Regions from separate parts of the Psychrobacter sp. 1U1 genome, predicted to be linked through region 2. Evidence: predicted binding sites of a transcription regulator. Region 2 holds the regulator's gene; the other holds the start of a gene.

Region 1 (10,824 bases), on a different contig from region 2:
GCTTAGTTAGGTTTGCCGCATCTGGCTGCTGCATTTGCGCTGCCGTCGACATTGGCCTATTTAGTAGATTGCCTGTCGGCGTCTTGAAGTTATTCGTATTAGTTGTTGTACGGACTTTGCTTATGACGTCATTCATAATGTTATCCAACCTAGCTTAATGAATATAAATTTAAGTAAATGGTGTAGTTGATCTACTTTAAAAACGACCCAGTGTTGTTGGAATATATTTCGCGCGGCCTCTGTCGGCGTAGGCACAGCACGCAAGTGAAATTTATTCCAGCAACACATGTCAAAAACGCATCATTTTTATTTAGTAACTGCTTTTATTTGGTTTGTCTGCTATTTGCTGGAGCTGCGACCACCGATGAATCTTGCCAAGACATTTAGGACCAATACCGAAGCGGTAATGAGCAGTGCAGCGGCCCATGCAAGTGCATGCCAATTGTCATAAGGGCTCATCGCAAACTGATAAATGGTATTAGGCAAGTTAGCAATTGGCTGACTCATATCGGTACTAAAGTATTGGTTGTTTAATGCCGTAAATAGTAATGGCGCTGTCTCACCCGTGATTCTGGCAAAGGCCAACAGCACACCAGTGGTCAGCCCTGCTCGAGCCGCTTTAATAGTGACTTGCGTTACCATTTTCCATTTAGGCGTACCCAGTGCATAGGCCGCTTCACGAATACTGTTGGGCACTAAGTTAAGCATGTTCTCAGTCGTACGCACGACAACAGGAATGACAATGAGTGCCAATGCCAGTGCGCCGGCCCAACCAGAAAAGCTTTGGCCTTTTACCATCAACGCATAAATAAAGAGACCAATGACAATCGAAGGTGCAGAGAGCAAAATATCGTTTAAGAAGCGCGTCACCTTGCCAAGCATGCTGCCATGAGAGAACTCAGACAAATAAATCCCTGTCATCAAGCCAATAGGCGCGCCGATAAACAATCCCGAAAATGCCAACATCACGGAACCGACAATGGCGTTACGTAAACCACCTGCGCTCATTGGCGGCGGAGTGTCGGCGGTAAAGATAGGCATTTGCACCATGCCTTGAAAGCCTTCTACAAAAAGCGTTACCAATATCCAAAACAGCCAAATCAAGCCAAAAACCATCGCTGACATGGCAAAACCCAAACCGAGCTTGTTGGCCCAGCGCCGCTTGTTATAAAGGCGCTTGTTATAACGATCTTCAAAGCTTGTCTTAACAGGTAACGCTGAATTCATAGCATTAGTAGGCATAACACTCATTTCCCATATTCTTATCAGTACCAATAACCATTAAAATCTATCAAAAATCCAGCTACTATCGATTACCTGCTTTATGATCCATGCGCATCAGCATGAGCTTAGCCAAAGACAGCACAATGAAAGTGATGACAAATAGAATTAAGCCTAAATGTAATAACGACGCCAGATGTAGCTCACTAGAGGCTTCGGCGAATTCATTGGCAAGGGCAGAGGTAATGGTGACCCCAGAAGTAAATAGACTTGGACTGATATTAAAGGCGTTGCCGATGAGGAAGGTCACGGCCATCGTTTCACCCAATGCACGACCCAATCCCAAAATGACACCGCCTACGACGCCCGCTTTGGTATAGGGCAAGATAATCTTAAACATAACTTCCCAAGTCGTCGCACCCATGCCGTAAGCCGATTCTTTTAATAAATCCGGCACCACGGAAAAGACATCACGCATGGTGGCCGCGATAAAAGGAATAATCATAATGGCAAGTACCAGTGAAGCGGTAAACATACCGAGTCCCATTGGTGCACCCACAAATAGCTTACCGATGATAGGCAGTGGACCGACGTGTTCGATAAACCACGGCTGAATGTGATCGCCAAAAAATGGCGCAAATACAAACAATCCCCACATACCGTAAATGATAGAGGGAATACCTGCCAGTAGTTCAATGGCGATACCAAGTGGCTTTTTTAAGAAATTCGGGCACATCTCGGTCAGAAATATCGCAATACCAAAGCTGACTGGCACGGCGATTAAAATCGCGATAAACGAAGTGACAAGCGTGCCATAAATAGGCGCTAGCGCACCGTACTCATTGGCAACCGTATCCCAGTTATTACTGGTATAAAAGCCGAGACCAAATGCTTGAATACTTGGCCAAGCCTCGATGATTAATGAGACCAAAATGCCGCCCAAGGATAAGAGAACGAGGATGGCAAAAGCCTTAGTTGCATTAACGAATAGCGCGTCGTAACGTTTTTGTTTAGCCAGTTGGGACCTTAGGTCATTCATAAGTGTCTCAGCATCAAATAGGGTTAAATCAAAAGATTCAAAAGATTAATCAGGTCTTATCACAGCAAACTAAATTTTAATCAGTAGCGCTACTAACGGTAATTAATAACGCTACTTTTAAATTTGTTGTGATAAAACCTTTCAAACAACTACCGGAGAATAGCTGTTTGAAAGGGTGACTCGAGAATCATTACTGGTTTTTAAATACTATTGAGCTGGTTTGTAGACGGGTTGACCATCGCTGCCTTTGACTTCATTCCACTGCGCTTTAAAGAGCGCAACAGCGGTATCAGAAAACGGCACATAATCAAGGGCTAAGGCATCATCGTCGCCTTGAGCGTAAGCCCAGTCGAAGAAGTTTAAGACGCCAGCCACTTGCTGCGGATTTTCTGGCTGCTTATGTACCAAGATAAAGGTCGCCGCTGCGATTGGCCATGCTTGCTCAGTCTCAGAGTTGGTGATGACTTTATAAAAGCCTGCTTGCTGTGACCAGTCGATATCACCTGCCGCTGCAAAGGTCTCAGCAGATGGCTGCACAAAGTTGCCAGCCGCATTTTTTAGTGCAGTATGTGACATGTTATTTTGCTTGGCGTAAGCGTACTCGACGTAGCCGATAGAGTTTTTCATACGATTGACGTAACTTGAAACCCCTTCGTTACCTTTACCACCTGCACCAGTCGCAGAGGTCGGCCATTTGACGGTTTTATCGACACCAACGCTGTCTTTCCAGTCAGTTGAAACCTTGGCCAGATAATCGGTAAAGTTAAAGGTCGTACCTGAACCATCTGAGCGGAATACGGTGGTAATAGCAGCATCAGGCAGGGTTAAGTCTGGGTTTAGGTTAGTAATAGCAGGGTCGTTCCAGTTGCTAATCTTACCCAAGTAGATGTCCGCTAACGTTGCGCCGTCCAATTTCAGCTGACCTGGCTCTATGCCATTGATGTTGACAATCGGTACGACGCCACCGATGACGGTCGGAAACTGAATAAGTCCTGCTGCGTCCAACTCTTCAGGGGTCATCGGTGCATCGGAAGCGCCAAAGTCTACAGTTTTTGCTTCGATTTGTTTGATACCACCAGAGGAGCCAATTGATTGGTAGTTCACCTGACCGCCAGTCGCGGCATTATAGTCATAAGACCATTTGGCATAGATAGGTTGCGGGAACGAAGCGCCTGCACCGGTGATGTTCATGGCGATGTTTTCAGCAGATTTAAAATCAGTTGCTGTAGTAGACGCTGTATTAGTGGTGGTTTCAGCCGCTGTTACAGCGCTACTGCTATCAGTAGCCGACTCTGTAGTATTAGTCGATTTATTACAAGCGGTGAGTAATAAGGTACAACTAACGGCGACTGCTAATAACGAATAACGCATGTAAGACTCCTAAAGTTTGACAACAAAGCAAATTTGATAAAAAGCAAAAATAACTGTTTGGAAGATGTGTCGTAGTTTGCCAAGCTTTCATGACAGTTTGATGACAATGGGAAATTTATCTTATTAGCAGTGAAATTTTAGATTGGTCGTTATAAATTAATGACTATATAAAATGGTTATATAAGAGGTTGAATTAAACCAGTTGTAAGTTGGAGTTTTAATTCTGTATGCGCAAATGAGAAATAGGCAGATTTGCCTGAGCGTTAACACTTTTTGCCTATCTACTACAAAAAAACAATATCGTAAGTTTCGCTGAGCATATTAATGTATAGATTGTTTCGATTGTATTTTTCTATATTAATGATGACATTAGCGCATATTAAAGGCATAAAAACGGTCTGTAGTAGCGTCAAAGCTAAATGTCCAATACGTCTTAATATTAAATAATCAATACTAAATAACTAGATGGATGGATAAAAAATCATCCGCAAATTCTTATCATCTGCCAGCGAGAAGCCAGCATGTCTACTTTGACGTTAACGATTAATAAGCAGGATTATCAGCTTGATAATCTCGATCCGCGCACGACATTGCTCGATGTCTGCCGCCAACATTTACAAATCACTGGACCCAAGAAAGGCTGTGACCACGGTCAATGCGGTGCTTGTACGATGCTCATCAATGGTGAGCGTATTAATTCCTGTTTGACCTTAGCCGTGATGCACGACGGTGATGAAATCACGACAATCGAAGGCATTGGTATGCCCGAATCGTTATCAGCCTTGCAACAAGCATTTAAAGATCACGATGCTTTTCAGTGTGGGTATTGTACCCCGGGGCAAATTTGTTCAGCGACTGCCTTAATAGAAGAGGTCAAGCAAAATTGGCCAAGCTATGTGACGACAGATCTCAAAAACCCTAATGGGCTATTAGTCCAAGAGATCGCTGAGCGCATGAGTGGCAATATTTGTCGCTGTTCTGCTTATCCCAACATCGTTGATGCCATCTCACAAGTGCTTGAAAGCGAAGTGTCAGGTAAGCGGGCTTCTTCTAGTGAAAAGACGAATACAAGTTCGCTGCAAGACTCGGCCGTAACAGGTATTTGGTCACCGCCGCCCAGTCAGTCCCAACTTGGTAACCAATCAGTAAACCATAATAAAACTGCCAGTAGCACAGCAGGAGGCCGCTCATGAAACGCTTTGAATATATCCGTGCCCTCGAACCGCAGCAAGCGGTAATGTTTGCTACTCCTAAAGAGGCCTCATTTATCGCAGGCGGTACCAATTTGCTCGATCTGATGAAGTTTGAGATTGAAACGCCAACCAAACTGGTTGATGTGACACGCTTAGAGCTTGAACAGATTGAAGACACTGCTGATGGCGGTCTACGTATTGGGACTTTAGTGAGCAATAGTGATTTGGCCGCGCATCCTAGTGTGATTGCCAATTATCCAGTATTGTCTCGCGCCATATTAGCTGGTGCAACTGGTCAGCTGCGCAATAAAGCGACGACTGGCGGTAACTTCCTGCAGCGTACGCGCTGCTACTACTTTTATCATACCGATAGCCCTTGTAATAAGCGTGAACCGGGCACTGGCTGTCCTGCAATTGATGGTGAGAACCGCTCTTTGGCTATTTTGGGTACCAGCGAATCTTGTATTGCTCAGCACCCATCCGATATGGCGGTCGCTATGCGTCTGCTTGATGCAACGATTGAGACTGCCAAAACCGATGGCTCGACTCGGCAGATTCCGGTAAAAGACTTTTATTGTCTGCCAAAAGATACCCCCCATATCGAAAACGTTTTAGAGTCCGGTGAGCTTATTACGTATGTTGTGCTGCCAGCACCTATTAAAGGTATGCACACTTATGACAAAGTGCGTGACCGCGCCTCTTACGCTTTTGCGCTTGTATCCTGTGCAGCTGTGATAGACGCTGATGATAATGGTAATTTGGCGACAGTACGCTTAGCATTTGGCGGAATTGGTACTCAGCCATGGCGCAATGAGGACGTGGAAGATCTATTGACGGATACGCAGGGCGACGATGACACTATCAATCAGGCAGCAGATCTGTTGTTAAAAGATGCCAAAGGTAGCGGTCAAAACGATTTTAAAATACCACTAACACGCCGTTTGCTAAAACAAGTCATTAAGCGTGCACTAGCGGGCGAGGGAGCATAATCATGTCATTATTAGATTCAGTATTACCGTCAGAGCCTACCAATAAAGAAAAAATGAATGAGCCTGTTGAAACGTTATTTGACAAAACAGCAAGTAATTTGGTGGGTAAACCGATTAACCGCGTCGAGGGCTCGTTAAAGGTTAGCGGTCAAGCTCATTATTCGGCAGAGATTCAACTAGACAATAAATTGTATGGTGTCTTGGTGGGCTCAACCGTTGCTAAAGGAAAAGTCGAAAAGATCGATAACGACTCGATTGCACATATTCCAGGTATTATTAAAGTCGTTACTGATCCTAAGCGCTTCTTACGTAATGCACAGCAAGGCGGTGAGACCGAAGCACCGACTCAGGGCGTAAGCGAGGTTTTTTATCATGGTGAGCCCATCGCTGTTGTTGTCGCTGAAACTTTTGAAGCGGCGACCGAAGGCGCCAAGGCCCTTAAAGTCACTTATAAAGACGAAACCGATCAAGCGGCTTTGGATTTTACTAAAGAGCTACCTAACGCCCACGAGGTAAATGAGAAAAAAGGCTCGGATAAGAATGCCAAGCACGGAGATCCAGAGCAAGGCCTTGCGGATTCGGCGGTAACCCTCGATAGTATGTACCATACCCCAAGTCAAAATAGCGCTGCAATGGAACCGCACGTTACTTTGGCACATTGGGAAGATGACAAGCTTGTCTTATATACTTCAAACCAGATGATCGCCTCTTGTAAGCAGCAAGTAATGGACGCATTAGATTTGAATAAAGATCAAGTCGAGTTGATCTCCTATTATGTGGGCGGCGGTTTTGGCAGTAAGCTTGGTATTGCACCAGAATCTATTGCTGCCGCTATTGCTTCTAAAGAAGTCGGTCGTCCAGTACTGATTACTATGACGCGCCCGCAAGTGATGGAAGCGACGGTAAGACGCTCAAATACCCGTCAGCGTATCGCTATCGGTTGTAATGAAGAGGGTATTATTAATACCTTTATTCACGATACCACGACCAGCAATTTGCCAGGCGAGGCGTTCTTTGAACCAACAGCGTTATCCACTCACTTTTTGTATCGCGGAGAGAATCGCCGCGTCAGCTATCAGATGGTAGATATGAATCACGTATTATCAGGCTCTATGCGTGCTCCTGGTGAAGCGGTAGGTATGATCGCTGTTGAATGTGCGATGGATGAGCTGGCGAACAAGCTTGAGATCGACCCTATTGAGCTGCGCCGCCGTAACGAACCTGAAGAAGACCCTAGTGAAGAGATTCCGTTCTCCACGCGTCAGCTGGTCGCCTGTATGGAAAAAGGCGCTGAAGCATTTGGTTGGGACGAGCATAACCCCAAACCTGCCAGCCGACTAGAAGGCGACTGGTGGATAGGTACCGGTATGTCTGGCACTTCTCGTGGCAACACGTTACAACCTTCTGAAGCGCGGGCGATACTACAAGTCGATGACTCAAAAGAGCTTGGCGTCAAAGCCATTATCGAAACGGATATGACAGATATTGGGACAGGCTCTTACACCGTATTTACTCAAGTCGCAGCCGACTTATTAGGTCTGCCTATCGATCATATCGAGATGAAGCTTGGCGACAGTGATTTACCGCCAGCTTCAGGTTCTGGCGGTAGTTTTGGCGCGGCCAGTGCTGGTAGTGGGGTTTATTTGGCTTGTGAGCAGCTACGCACCATGTTAGCCAAAAAGGTAGGTCTACATGCCGATACGATTCGTATAGATAACGGTCAAATCAAAAAATCAGGTGAGCACGAGCCTAGTAAAGTAGAAGTAGCCATTGATGCAGGTAAAGAAAAAGTCACAGAGCTGGTTGATGAAAAATTGGCTAATAAAGTCTCAGGCTTGATGGATAAAGCCGTAGATTTGATGGATATAGCGTCAGAGAAAACGGGTATACCGCTGCCAGAATCGGCATCAAATCTGAAAACAGCAACCGAGCAATATGATTTTGATGATAATCAGTCTTATGCACTAGCCGATATCATCGCTGAGTTTGACGAGCAAGAAATCAGCGCCAAAGGCCAGATCAAGCCGGGCAAAAATGGCAAAAATCTTCGCCAAGCCTCGTTTGGGGCCAACTTCGCTGAAGTCGCGGTACATAAAGTCACCGGTGAGATTCGCGTCAAGCGTATGACTGGCGTGTATGCAGCGGGCCGTATTCTCAACCATAAGCTTGCAACTTCACAGTGTTACGGCGGTATGATATTTGGCATTGGTTCCGCTTTGATGGAGGAGGTCATTCATGACAAGCACGATGGCCGCTTATGTAACCATGACCTTGCCGAGTACCATGTGCCGGTCAACGCGGACGTACCGCAGTTGGATGTGATTTTGTTAGAAGAAGATGACCCTTATACCAACCCTATGCATATTAAAGGGATTGGAGAAACCTCCATTTCAGGATCGGCGGCAGCTATTGCGAATGCTATCTATAATGCGGTCGGTGTGCGTGTTTATGATTTTCCAATTACGCTTGATAAGCTGCTTGCTGAAATGCCAGAGTAAGGGCTGTTGATAGATTTTTATCAAAACCTATCATTTTCACCTCAAGAACCCGCTTTAGATATTGGCTAAAGCGGGTTATTCTTTCTTCAAAATGATTATTTCTTTAATATAAGAAGCATATTATGAATCAAATTGCTGACATTCTTAGACTGGCAGACGAGGCTCAACAGCAAAAAATCGATGCCGTACTCGCAACGGTCGTCCGTACTGAAGGCTCAGCATATCGCCGGGCTGGCGCCATGATGCTCATCCTTGAAGATGGGCGTTCAGTGGGGATGATCAGTGGCGGCTGCCTTGAGCCGCATATTATCAAGCGCGGGTTTTGGCTCACTCGTCACGGCGCATGCGTGCAAGCTTACCAAACCGGCGACGATATTGGCTATACTGAGGATGGCAGGGCTAAACCTGACATTGAGCTGACGCAAAACGATGTGAGCGACGATCCACATGACGATTTATATCATGAGATGGACGAATTAAATTTTGGTCTAGGTTGTAATGGGCGCATACACATACTGTTTGAGCGACTAACGTCGGCTACGGCTTTATTAGATATCGTTCGGCAAGTGCGTGCAACTCAGCAGCCAAAAAAAATTGCAACCCTCATTCGTTTTGCTAATCATCAAGATTCAAGCTCTAAACTTAAAATCAGTATGCGTCTTGATTTGGATAATTATACCGAGTCGGGACAAATCACGACTATTGGCACTGATAACAGCGGTATCAATAGCGAGTCAAATCAAGCTGGCGCTAACACCTCAAATACGATTGCGGATACGGTTGAAAAATTAGCACAACATGCACTTATCGATAAAAATGCCGAGTATATTGTTGTAAAAGATGATGAACATGATAACAATGATGAAAATGACGACAACGCTAACTTAGTAACCGAGTGGCTCGTACAAAGTATACAGCCACAAATCCGCTTGCTGATTTGCGGGGCAGGTGACGATGTGTCAGCGCTGGTCACCATGGCAAAGCTGCAAGATTGGCACGTCACCGTTGTAGACAGTAGGTCAGGATATGCAACTCGCTCACGTTTTTTTCAGGCAGATAGGGTGATGCAGTTGCCGCTTGATGCGACGGACAAGCTACTGGCGCTCAGCGAAAATGCGGCAGTGGCGCTTATGTCACATAGTTTGTCGCAAGACCGTATTCGCCTTGCAACCTTACTAGAGCATGCTCATCATTATAAGTACCTTGGCCAATTGGGGCCACGCTATCGTACTGAGCGTTTGATTAATGAAATTAGCGTGACCAAAGCTGATCCTAGCGTTTTAAATGCAGGGATTAATAAACTGCATTATCCAATCGGCTATAAGCTAGGCGGCGATGGACCCGAAGCCTTAGCACTTAGTATCATGGCACAGATTAATGCAGTCATGCATGGACAAACGCCATCAGCTCAATGTGTAGATTTGGCCAATAGTGATGTAACTATGATGAGCCACGCATGATGACGCAAAATCATACCGTTATTGTTTTGGCAAGTGGTCTCAGTCAGCGCCTTGGTCAAGCAAAGCAGCTACTTCATAAAAATGGTGAGCCATTGATCGGCTACATGATTAAGCTAGCATTAGCGACTCAGCCACAAGCTATTGTCGTGGTTATTCCTAGTGATCATTCATTAATAGCAGATGTGGTGGCTAAGCTGGCAGCACAGTATGCCGCCATTCATACGGTTATGAATACAGCTCCCAAAACTGGTATGGCGCACAGTTTGTATTTGGGTATCGAGGCATTACGCAATGATATTGACTGCGATGATCTTTTAGTCAGTCGCGTATTAATCATGGGCATTGATCAAGTATTGCTTGATAAGTCGCATCTAATCGCGTTGATGACAGGCGCGCAGGATGTGGTTGCTAGTAGATATAGTAGTTTGAACAATTGGAGCGACGAGCAGGACTTGAGCGAGAAAACTGCGTTTCATGAGACAACCACCAATCAAATAACCACTAGTGATCCTCTTAGAAATGATATCGTTGGCCTGCCTCTAAAAATCGATTATGAGCTACTGACACAATGGCAAGCCTTGCTGACAGGGGATAAGGGACTACGGCACTTAATTAGAGGGCTGGCGTCTCACCAAATAAGTAGCGTAAATAATCATCAGCTCAGTTATGATATTGACACGCCAAGCCAACTTGCTCATGCTAGAGCACGAAGATGGATTGATGGTTGAGTTAAGAGGGTTCTTACGTCGCAATCCTTTCATCTTACAAATAACGTGAATAAAAAGAGTAGACCTTTATGATTACTATGGAAGAATTGCAGTCAGCGATAAAGCTGCGCGTAGACAATTACAATAATAACGACTTTACGCGTCAACAAAGAGTCATTGATACTTGCAAGCTACTAGATAGCCAAAATCAAATATTAGCGCAAGATATAAGCTCACCTTTTGATATACCAAGACAAGACCTGTCAGCGATGGATGGCTATGCAATTGCGCAAGGCAGTGCGCTATCAAAAGACAGTACTGTCAAAATAGTCGGCGAATCGCAAGC
Region 2 (10,824 bases):
GCAGCAAACTGACCAGAAGCCTTGGCATTACTAGGTGCCATAAATGCAGGCCAAGCTACCAAGCAAGCACTACCACATTCTGATTTATTCATCGAATCTTTATCAAAAGTATATAAAGTCATATGATTGGTTGCATCAACCAGCATACCGTTTTTACTCGCCACTGGTACAGTGTTATTGCTCGTCGCTTGCACATCATGCATACCTGATGTGTCATTGCCAAATACGTTGTTTAACGTAGAGCACCCTGTGAGCGTCAAAACTCCTGTCAACGCAGACAACATAAGAATATTTTTCATCATAACTTCCTTGTAATTAAAAACAATATGGGTTCAAATTTATATGTCTCTTTTTACTTGTGGTCTTTTATCTTAGCGTTTGTTTAGCGATGTCTTTAACCATACAATATACGCCTAAATCCGACTGCAAGCGTCTCAATATAGCATACGCTACAAACCTGTCGTTTCCATTAGAATATAATTTTACAAAAGCGCCTTAAACTTACAAATTAATTAAAAACGTCCATTTTTTATTATTCAAATACCATATAGGTATTTTTTGATAAAGTTTTGATATTGCCTGCTCATTTAAAATGTCCTGTTTAAACCGTACATTCCATCACTGTTTGTTGACAAAATTAATGCATCAAATTACGTATTTACCGTCATGTTCATTACAGATTTTCGTAAAATAACACCATAGAATGTAAGTATGGCTAAACAATTAAAAACATGACTCTCACGACTTCATATATGTGTTGAACTTGGTAGTTAGCATACACATATCAGTACATACCATACATTCAACCAGATACTTCTAACGAAATTTTAACGAATACGCTGAATACGGTCTCAAGATGAGACTATCAAGGATATGACAACGACAATGACTCAAACTTTTATTAAAGATCAATCAAAATTAGCCTTAGGCGATGCTTTATCTCAGACAGCAAAGCTCAATACCCCTGCTAAACGTGTGGGTATATTAGGTGGTGGTACAGCAGGCGCAACGATTGCTATTCGTCTTGCAGCCTTAGGGCTTGAAACTTATTTGTTTGAAAAGAAAAAATCCTTAATTGACGGTCCGCCAATGTGCCATTTGCATGCAGGTGGCAACTTGTACCGCGAAATACCTGACGAAGACTGCGTCGCACTCCTTGAACAATGTATCGATATTTTGCGCCTTTATCCTTATACCATTGATGTACGCCCGACTGTATTTGCAGTGCCGACACGTGATGAAGGGCTACCTGAAGACTTATTGCCGCGCCTTGATATCTTAACAGACGCTTATCGTGAGCTTATCGCGCAAGATGCTAATAACAAAGTATTGGGCGAGCCTGACAATTACTATCAACTATATAGTCATGAAAAGATGATCGAGCTTTCTGAACAAGAGCAAGTTGCGGTACCAGAGACAGTTGATGAATGGATGATACCCGTTGCTAAATATTTGGACTTAAATAAAGTTAAGTTTCCACTGATTGTTGTACAAGAATATGGCTGGAACATTTTTCGTTTAGCAGCATCTGCGCAGCTAGCATTAGAAGAATACAATCATGCTCATGTCTTTACTGACACACAAGTTAAGCAAGTGATGCCAGTCGATTGTGAGAATTGTACAAATGCGGATCATCATGTTACCAAGTGGCGTATTGACTACCAGCAGGCTAATGCATCACAAACGGAAGCGGTTGAAGTCGACTACCTAGTGAATGCCTGTGGTTTTCGTACTGGAGTTATCGACGATATGGTCGGGGTTAAAGTCACGCGTATGGTTGAATTTAAATCCTCTTATATCACGCGCTGGGATGATGCAGGCGGGCAAATACCAGAGATTATTGTCTATGGTAATCGAGGCACACCAGAAGGTATGGCACAGCTCACGCCTTACCCAGATGGTTATTTTCAAATTCATGGTATGAGTAAGGCGATTACTTTATTCAATGATGGTTTAGTTGCTTCTAATAAAGGTAGCGCCCAGCCTAAGTTACCGCAGCAATATGTACACTATATCGAAGATGGCTGGGACAAAGCCCCATTACAAGCACGTAGCCAGCAAGCGATTGAATATGTGGCTGAGTTTGTACCGACGTTTAATAGTGCACGTACCATTGGTAATGCGTTATATGGAGGACAACAAATCCCGGGCAAGGATGACACATTACGAGTGGCTGATGTAAGCTTATATTCTAATATACGCTACGCGCGCGCTGAAAACGTCAAAGCCTCATCAACCTTGATTGCCGCTGATCAGATCGTTCATGAATTAACACAGCTTGGACTGATCGCAAACGATACTGCTGAGGATCGTCGTCGTTATGCGCACGAATGGACTTATCTTGTACATAACGACAGTACAGCTGTTGATAATGTGGCACGCGTACTGGCTGAGGAGCGTGGGTTTCCTCAAGCTATGGCTGGTGTCAATCGCAGTATTCGTGAAGCCACTTTAGCAAATTTGGCGTCTAACACAATATAATATATCACTCCAACTCACACAGGTAAGAAAATACAAAAAAGGAGCAGATGACCAAATACTGGTTGTCTGCTCCTTTTTCTATCCTGCTATATAACTACTAATAATGAATACAGGCTATCTTACTTATCAATTGATTGACCTTATGATACTTGGCTTTCATTTCCAGCCATCTTCTCTGTATCAACCGCATCTTCTATCGTTACTAGTGTCTGTAGTAAGTCGATTGCTTCGTTGATAGTATTGCACACCACCAAACGATCGAGATCTTGCTGCTTCATAAAGCCTTGCTCAGTGGTATATTTTAAATGCTCAATCATACGATCATAAAAGCCATTAATATTGAGAATAATCATCGGTTTTTCGTGCTGATACAGCTGACGCCATGTGGCAATCTCCATTATCTCTTCTAATGTCCCAAGCCCGCCTGGCAACGTAATAAAAGCGTCTGCGTACTCTGCCATGACCGTTTTACGTGTGTGCATCGTATCAGTCAGATGCAGCCGTGTTAGCTGGTCATGCGCAATTTCATGTTTGAGCATAAACGTTGGAATCACACCGACAGCTTGTGCCCCGCCTTTGATAACTTCGTCAGCCACTGAGCCCATAAGACCAATACTGGCACCACCATATACCAAGCCCATACCGTTTTTTGCCAAGGCTTGTCCCAACTCACGTGCTGCTTGCTCATAAATATCACTATTGCCCAAACGCGAACCGCAATAGACTGCGACCAATGGCATAGTCAACGCTGATTTATCTACTGCCTTTTCAATATGTGCAATATCTTGGCTGGTCAATACTTCATAAGTGTCATTGTTAATTTTCATTTGCATAAAGCGCCCCTAATTTTGTATGGATTATCATTTGTGTGTATGACTATATTAAACTGTTTTAATAATTGTGTGCTTTGAACAAATACATTGCTCGCAGCTGATACCAAGTGTGTTTATTTTTCATTGTAGATAGAGTGTTGTCGATGCTCTGTTAATTACGCATAATAAACATAAATTGGTTTCACGTCTATTTTCGGACTTTGGAATATATAAACGATAAAAGATAATGTTAGATAAAGAGATACAACCAAGCATTTGTCTTGCTAGCATTCCTCTTAGCATAAGCTATGTTAATGGCTAATAACAACTTTTTATCACTGACGTATAATGACCAATCTTGGTAATAATACGCTGTACTTACAAGTATGCTAACCTTTACAGCATATCATTTATTAATAATCATCGCTTATTGGTACACATCATAAGGTATGGCAATGCATCAAAACCAAACACCACTTTCTGCAAATAAACAAGAGCGCATGTCTGCCACGCCTCTTGATACTACAAGCAACGCTCCATTAGAGACGAAGGTTACAAGTATCGATACTTATGCGTTGACCATCATATCTGATCGCAATCGAGCGTTAGCAGCGACCGTCTACCGTCCTAAAACTTCTGTAAACACAGCCGTGATGATCGCGCCAGCGACTGGTATCAAACGTCAGTTCTATCACAGTTTCGCGACTTTTTTAGCAGAGCAAGGCTTTGGAGTACTAACCTTTGATAATGAAGGTATTGGTGAGTCGCTGACGACCGATTTGACCAAATGTGATGCCTCTCTTATCAGTTGGGGGCGACATGATATGCCAGCCGCCCTCGATGCCTTACAAGATGAGTTCGGTAATGCCACTTATCACCTGATTGGCCATAGCGCAGGCGGTCAGCTGATTGGCCTTATGCCCAACTATGCCTCTATTGCTTCAGTTTTTAATGTCGCTTGTTCATCAGGGCGCATTAAAAATATGGACATGCCTTATAAGCTCAAGGCCATGGGTTTTATGGACGCCTTTATTCCACTCACTAACTTAACCTTAGGCTACACCCCAGCTGATAAAATCGGTATGGGCGAGCCGCTACCGCGCGGCGTAGCTCGTCAGTGGCGCGCGTGGTGCAATGGCGCAGGCTATATCAAGACCGCCTTTGGCAAAAGTGTCCACACGCATTTTTATGCTGAGATTAGCATGCCAGCATTATGGCTCGGCTTTAGCGATGATGACATTGCCAATAGTAAAAACATGGATGACATGATTCGCGTATTTACCAAAATGCCAATCGAAAAACGCATCTTTGATCCAAAAGACTTTGGCCTAAACAGCATTGGACACATGCGCTATTTTAGTAGTAGAACCAACGCTAAAGCTCCTAAACTGTGGCAAATGGCAGTGGATTGGCTAAACGAGCAATCACAATAAATATAATGCATCTTATATTCAAACCGCTTATTTATTTGTTGATGCTATTAGCCTCTTCTGCCTTGAGGCGCTTAGTCAAAGCAGAATGCAATGACGGTGTCATGTTATGAATGTTGCCTAGCATCCACTTAACGTAACCAATAGGTACTTCTTTAATAAGCTTGCCTTTATACTTACCAAATGGCATCTTCGCGACTGGGTTGGCGGTGTTCGAAATCTTGTGCGCTGTCTCAAAATCTATGGGCTTGATTTGTAGGCGCTCACAGCAAGCTTGGTAAAGCAAATAACACATGCGCGCATCACCTAGTGCATCATGTGCAGCAATGGTCATTTTGCTAGCTTCCTCTTGTCCCAATAACTGCTCAATACATTTGGACTGCCCATAATAGCGCCATTCTGGAAAAGCGACGCGCGCCAGTCGCACGGTACAAATCAGCTTAGCAGACGGCCTACCGATCACTCGCCAATCAAAGCGTACGTTATGGCCAATCAGATACTGCGGCAAGTCAAATTCATCCAATTCAAAACGCTCAAGTCCAGCGACATCATCATCGGTAATGCCATGAACTTTGATCACAATTGGTGATATAGGACGGCCACTGTTAAAGTATTTCATCCACTCAAACCCACTGGCCACATTAATGGTTGCAACTTGGATAGGTCGTGGATCTCGACCTTGGTCGGTTTCAGTATCAATAACAAGCGCAGTATCAGTCATAAAAAACCAGTCATCAGTATTAGTCCCAAAAGAGTCAGTCAAGAATCTAGCCAATTCACTATAAAATCTATGCCAGTAGTAAATTCTTATAAAAGTATCGATTTTTTTCTATACTAACTATAGTATTGTCATATGCATGCTCAGTCTTTATGGGGATAAAAGCGTCATATAACAATGACATACAAACATTAAAGAACAAGGCATCTATAATATTAAGGTGTGTTGTACACTCGACCTTTGTAAATGTCCAACACGATTTAGAGTAAACCACAAAACACAATAAGAGATGTCGATGCCAGTAGATCAAAAAAACCAGCAACCAAAGCCTGCACGTTTGCGCCGTATGCTGAGTGTGTTAATCAAAGCTGCTGTGCTATTGGCCTTATTATTTGTATTCGACAAACTTCTCCCAAGTATCAGTCAACAAACACAGTCCTTTGTCGTCGCAAAATGGCAACAGTTGAGTCTGCTACAACAAGAGTTGCCAACAGAAGATAGCTTGCCAAGTCCACTACCAGATCAGCACTTGACCGATACTTGGGGCGCTGCTCGTAGCCAAGGTCGCACGCATGAAGGCATCGATATCTTTGCGCCGCGCGGCACACCAGTACAGTCAACGACGCAAGGCATTGTCAGTAAGGTTGGCGAAAATACATTAGGCGGACGTGTGGTGATGGTCGTAGGTCCTGGCGGTGCAGGACATTATTATGCACACCTAGAAGATTATGCTGATATAACTCCCAACGACTGGGTAAATGCTGGTGATATCATAGGCTATGTTGGTGACAGTGGTAATGCCAAAGGTACACCGCCGCACGTACATTATGGTATTTATATCAGCGGCAGTGCTGTCAATCCTTACCCACTTTTACAAAAAGACTAAAGCGTAGGCTCAGATCGTACATGGTTGGCGGGGAACAACGCACTAAACGTCGACCCTACGCCCTCTGTTGACTCAATTTGTAAGTTTACATCGTATTGATATAGGACGTGTTTGACAATTGCGAGACCTAACCCAGTGCCGCCTGTGGCACGGCTACGTCCACTATCGATACGATAAAAACGCTCAGTCAACCGCGTGATATGCTGGGGTGCAATACCGATACCATCATCCTCAACAGCAAAACGGCAGCCTTCAGAGGTCTTGGCCCAGCTGATTGTGATATTACCGCCTTTGGGTGTGTATTTGATGGCATTGATGACCAAGTTAGACAAGGCGCTATTTAAATACATCTCTGACCCGTATAAGCCATCATAGGTATCTATCTGCAAATGTATGCTATGCCCATATTCGCTATTATAAGCTTGGGCATCATCGTAGATATGGGTTAGCATTTTGGTCATATTAATATAATGAAACTCATGCGTCTCTTCAATCTCAATCCGAGACAACAGTAATAAATCATTGACGATTCTATTCATACGCGCTGTCTGCTGGGTCATCAGCTCAAACCCACGCTGCCAATGCGGCGGCATGTCTGGCTGATCTGAGAAGTTTTCGAGATAACCCATGAGGACTGTCAAGGGCGTTCTAAGCTCATGTGAGACATTTGCCACAAAGTCGCGGCGCATTTGTTCCAAATGATGCAGACGAGTCACATCATAAATGATTAATAGTTTTTCGTCCCCAAAAGGGGTGAGCTCGCATTTCAAGTAACGCTTAGGATCTCGCCAAGAAGCCATATGCACACCATCGTTGGGTGTCGTCATGGCTTGATAGTACTGGCGAAACTCAGGCACATTGATAAAATCAAAAATACTCTTACCTTTATCTGCTACTTGTAGCAATAGTAAATCTTCAGCAGCTTGATTCCACCACTCTAAACTATCATCATTATTGAGCAGTATTACGGCGTCTTGTAGAGCGCGTAATGAGCTTCTGATTTTTTTGAGCTGGCCCATCACTTCTTGCTGAGTTGCTTGATCTTGCGGGTGCTGTTCTGGCTCGTTTTGTTGCTCGTTTTCTATAGGCGTTATCATATCTTTCATACCCTTACGACTATCTACTGCGTTACTTTGTCATTCATATGTCGTTCTGTTTAAACTGGCTCATACTGGCTCAATGAGACTAGAGAACCGATAACCAGTACCTCGCACTGTTTGAATCAACGTATCGCAGTCGTGGGGCTTTAATAATTTACGCAAACGCCTGATATGCACATCAATTGTCCGATCTTCGATATAGACATTACCGCCCCATACCTGATCGAGCAGTTGTGCGCGCGTATAGGCACGCTCTGGATGACTCATAAAAAACGCCAATAGCCTATACTCTGTCGGTCCGATATCCACAACCTTATCATTGGCCGTGACGCGTTGGCTTTTAGGGTCTAGGCTCAGCTTACCTATCTCGATAGACTTATCAGCACTCAGCGCACTACTACGACGCAATACCGCTTTAATCCTTGAGATTAGCTCTCGTGTCGAAAAAGGCTTGGTCATATAATCATCAGCACCCGCATCAAGCCCATGAACTTTACTGTCCTCTTCACTTTTGGCCGTCAGCATAATGACTGGTATCTCAGCAAGCAGCTCATCGCTTTTAAGCATACGACAAAAATCAATACCGCTTTTATCTCCAGGTAACATCCAATCTAATAAGATAAGCGCAGGACGATGATCAACCACTTGTTGATGCGCCTCTGACACATCAGCCGCTTGCAAGCTGTCAAATCCAGCCATCTCCAATGTCATCACCACCATTTCACGAATGGCAGGCTCATCTTCGACAATCAAAATTTGCTCATTATGCATAGGACAACCTTATTATTAAGCGCTGAATAATTATATAAGAGGGAAGTTTGGGCTAAAAAAGACGGTAAACACTCGTTAATGACCGTCTATTAAACGCGTTAATTATGACAGTTTGATGACATTCGCTCTTTAAACTTCTAACAAAAAGTTTAGAGGCCCATCATTGACGCTATCGATTTGCATATCAGCTCCAAACTGTCCCGTTGCAACGTTGGGATGCTGAGTCTTTGCATAAGCGACTAATTGCTCAAACAATACTTTTGCAGCCTCGGGCGGCATCGCACCGCCAAAGTCAGGGCGTCGTCCTTTGTCTGTTTTGGCCATCAAGGTAAATTGTGATACCAGTAATAATCCGCCACCTACCTGTTGTACATTTTTATCCAGTTTGCCAAGTTTAGCTGGATCAGCTGTATTTTCAAAAACACGATAAGTGACAATCTTATCGATCATACGTTTTGCCTGTTGTAAGTCATCATCGGGTCCTAAGCCAATATATGCCAAGAGCCCATGTTCAATTGAGCCTATACAACATTCATCAACTATAACACTAGCACGGTTTACCCGCTGGATTAGAGCTTTCATAAACTGCTTCCTTAAACAATTATGGTCATACGATTGAGTACTGACCATGGTAAAATATAAATATTTATTATTTCTAACTTTTATTTTCTTATTTTAACAACTACTTTGGTAACCCTTTATGACTTTATTTACCACCATTCAGCAGTTTGTACCGCAGCAAAAACTTAGTAAAGTTGCTGGACGTTTGGCGGCTAGCCGTCATCCAATGGTTAAACGTGCTTTTATTCGCAGCTTTGCAAAAGCATATGATGTAAAGTTGGATGAATACGAACGTCAAAGCTTAAATGCTTACGAGAGCTTTAACGATTTTTTTACCCGTGAACTCAAAGATGATGCTCGTGCTATCGATACTACCGTCCATGGCATTGTAAGCCCTGCTGACGGTATTGTCTCGCAGCTTGGTCAAATTAACGATCATAAGCTACTTCAGGCTAAAGGGCGTTACTACGACATCGGACAGCTACTTGCTGATAGTGATGATGGTAGTTACTTCGCTGATGGTAGTTTTGCTACTGTTTATCTAGCGCCCAGCAACTATCACCGTGTGCACATGCCTTTTACAGGTACCTTGACCAAAACTCGCTATGTGCCAGGTACATTATTTTCAGTCAATAATACCACTGCTGCTAACGTGCCCGACTTATTTGCCCGTAACGAGCGTTTGGTTTGTATGTTTGATACCGAATACGGCAAAGCAGCAGTCGTGATGGTTGGCGCTATGATTGTCGCCGGTATTGAGACGGTAGCGACAGGAAAAATTACCCGTACCGACGATATTCAAGAAGCTGAGCATAGTATGGTGTTGGCTCAAGGTGATGAGCTTGGGCGCTTTTATCTGGGGTCAACCGCCATTGTTATATTGCCTAAAGCTGCAAAAGCTGACTGGCAAGATAATATAATGGCGAACAGCGTGGTACAAATGGGTCAATTACTAGGGGCTGCCCATACGGGAAAATAAATAAAACCCCAATAAAAAACCCAGTCAATAGCATGACACTCATGACACTATTGGCTGGGTTTTGTTTTGCGCCATATTATCCATCGTTTACACTATGAATAACTTCATATCATCTGTACCAAATGTTTTAGTAACGAAAATGTTTGGCAATAGGATAGGTGAAAAGGATATTCTCTTCTTGCGTACCATCTCCAATATTGTGAATAATAAGCGGCGTTCCATCGGCAGTCTTTTTGTTTGAGACGATACCAATATGCGGCACGTTGTCTTTTGGCAGTCGCCACGTCACAATATCCCCTGTCTTAAAACTGTCTTTGTCAGTGACAGATAATGATTTTCCATGACGCTCAAAAAACACTTCAAGATTGGCCACTCGGCGATGGTCAATATTGTTATCCGGTGACTTTAATCCCCAATTCTTTGGATATTCTGACCAATTTGACTTCATGTCGTGATTGACCAGCTGCTGTAAATCTATATTTTGCAAACGATAAGCACGTACGATGACATCGGTACTTCTCCCCGTTTTCATCGGTACATCACCACGTGGAAAGTCCAGTTTTTGATAAGTGGCGTCATAATTGACTGTCACGCCGATTTGTTTTTTGGCATCTGCTGCCAGCTTGCTACCACTGCTGTTAGGACTGGCAGCCATCACTGGTTGTATCATCATTATTAAAAATACAACTGCTAAGAGCGGTTTAAAACCGTACTGCTTTACCCTATTCATCTTTTATGCCTTATATTGTCTATTTTTAATAAAATCTGACTAGGCACTTCATTATCTAGATTGTTTAATAACTACCTTTAACGATAATTGACTACTTAATCAGATTACTAATAGTCTTAAATGCAGGGTCGCGACTTGTGCGACATAGCTCAAACAATATGGTCTCAACCGTAGTAATTACCCCACCTGCGCGGCGAATACGCCGTATGGCTTGTTTTTTATCATATGGAAAGCGTGATCCTACCGCATCACCAACGATGACTGGTTGCATGCCATTATCCAGTAAATCTAACGCCGTTTGCATGACACACACATGCGTCTCAACGCCAAATAGTAGAACGATACTACGGTTTTGC

What was found. Region 2 encodes PhoB, which activates phosphate uptake and scavenging genes when phosphate is short. Its sites were predicted from a motif close to TGTCATNAANCTGTCATAA; they were not measured.
Region 1: a site for PhoB is predicted at 3,719-3,737, ahead of pstS (phosphate ABC transporter substrate-binding protein PstS). Genes of this name have one in related genera too.

The regions. Positions count from the first base shown of each region.
Region 1 is NZ_JBPYDD010000004.1:110,318-121,141, reverse strand. It holds gene pstB (phosphate ABC transporter ATP-binding protein PstB) at 1-136, opposite strand, end outside; gene pstA (phosphate ABC transporter permease PstA) at 340-1,242, opposite strand; gene pstC (phosphate ABC transporter permease subunit PstC) at 1,307-2,260, opposite strand; gene pstS (phosphate ABC transporter substrate-binding protein PstS) at 2,468-3,631, opposite strand; gene ACS8FB_RS07175 (2Fe-2S iron-sulfur cluster-binding protein) at 4,153-4,824, shown strand; gene ACS8FB_RS07170 (FAD binding domain-containing protein) at 4,821-5,813, shown strand; gene ACS8FB_RS07165 (molybdopterin cofactor-binding domain-containing protein) at 5,816-8,311, shown strand; gene ACS8FB_RS07160 (XdhC family protein) at 8,434-9,771, shown strand; gene ACS8FB_RS07155 (NTP transferase domain-containing protein) at 9,768-10,499, shown strand; gene ACS8FB_RS07150 (molybdopterin molybdotransferase MoeA) at 10,568-10,824, shown strand, end outside.
Region 2 is NZ_JBPYDD010000010.1:28,651-39,474, forward strand. It holds gene ACS8FB_RS13020 (COG4315 family predicted lipoprotein) at 1-302, opposite strand, end outside; gene ACS8FB_RS13025 (FAD-dependent oxidoreductase) at 886-2,481, shown strand; gene ACS8FB_RS13030 (LOG family protein) at 2,622-3,314, opposite strand; gene ACS8FB_RS13035 (alpha/beta hydrolase family protein) at 3,749-4,726, shown strand; gene ACS8FB_RS13040 (3'-5' exonuclease) at 4,758-5,486, opposite strand; gene ACS8FB_RS13045 (M23 family metallopeptidase) at 5,737-6,327, shown strand; gene phoR (phosphate regulon sensor histidine kinase PhoR) at 6,324-7,433, opposite strand; gene phoB (phosphate regulon transcriptional regulator PhoB) at 7,494-8,198, opposite strand; gene dtd (D-aminoacyl-tRNA deacylase) at 8,328-8,780, opposite strand; gene asd (archaetidylserine decarboxylase) at 8,899-9,738, shown strand; gene ACS8FB_RS13070 (DUF1287 domain-containing protein) at 9,866-10,468, opposite strand; gene ACS8FB_RS13075 (isochorismatase family protein) at 10,560-10,824, opposite strand, start outside.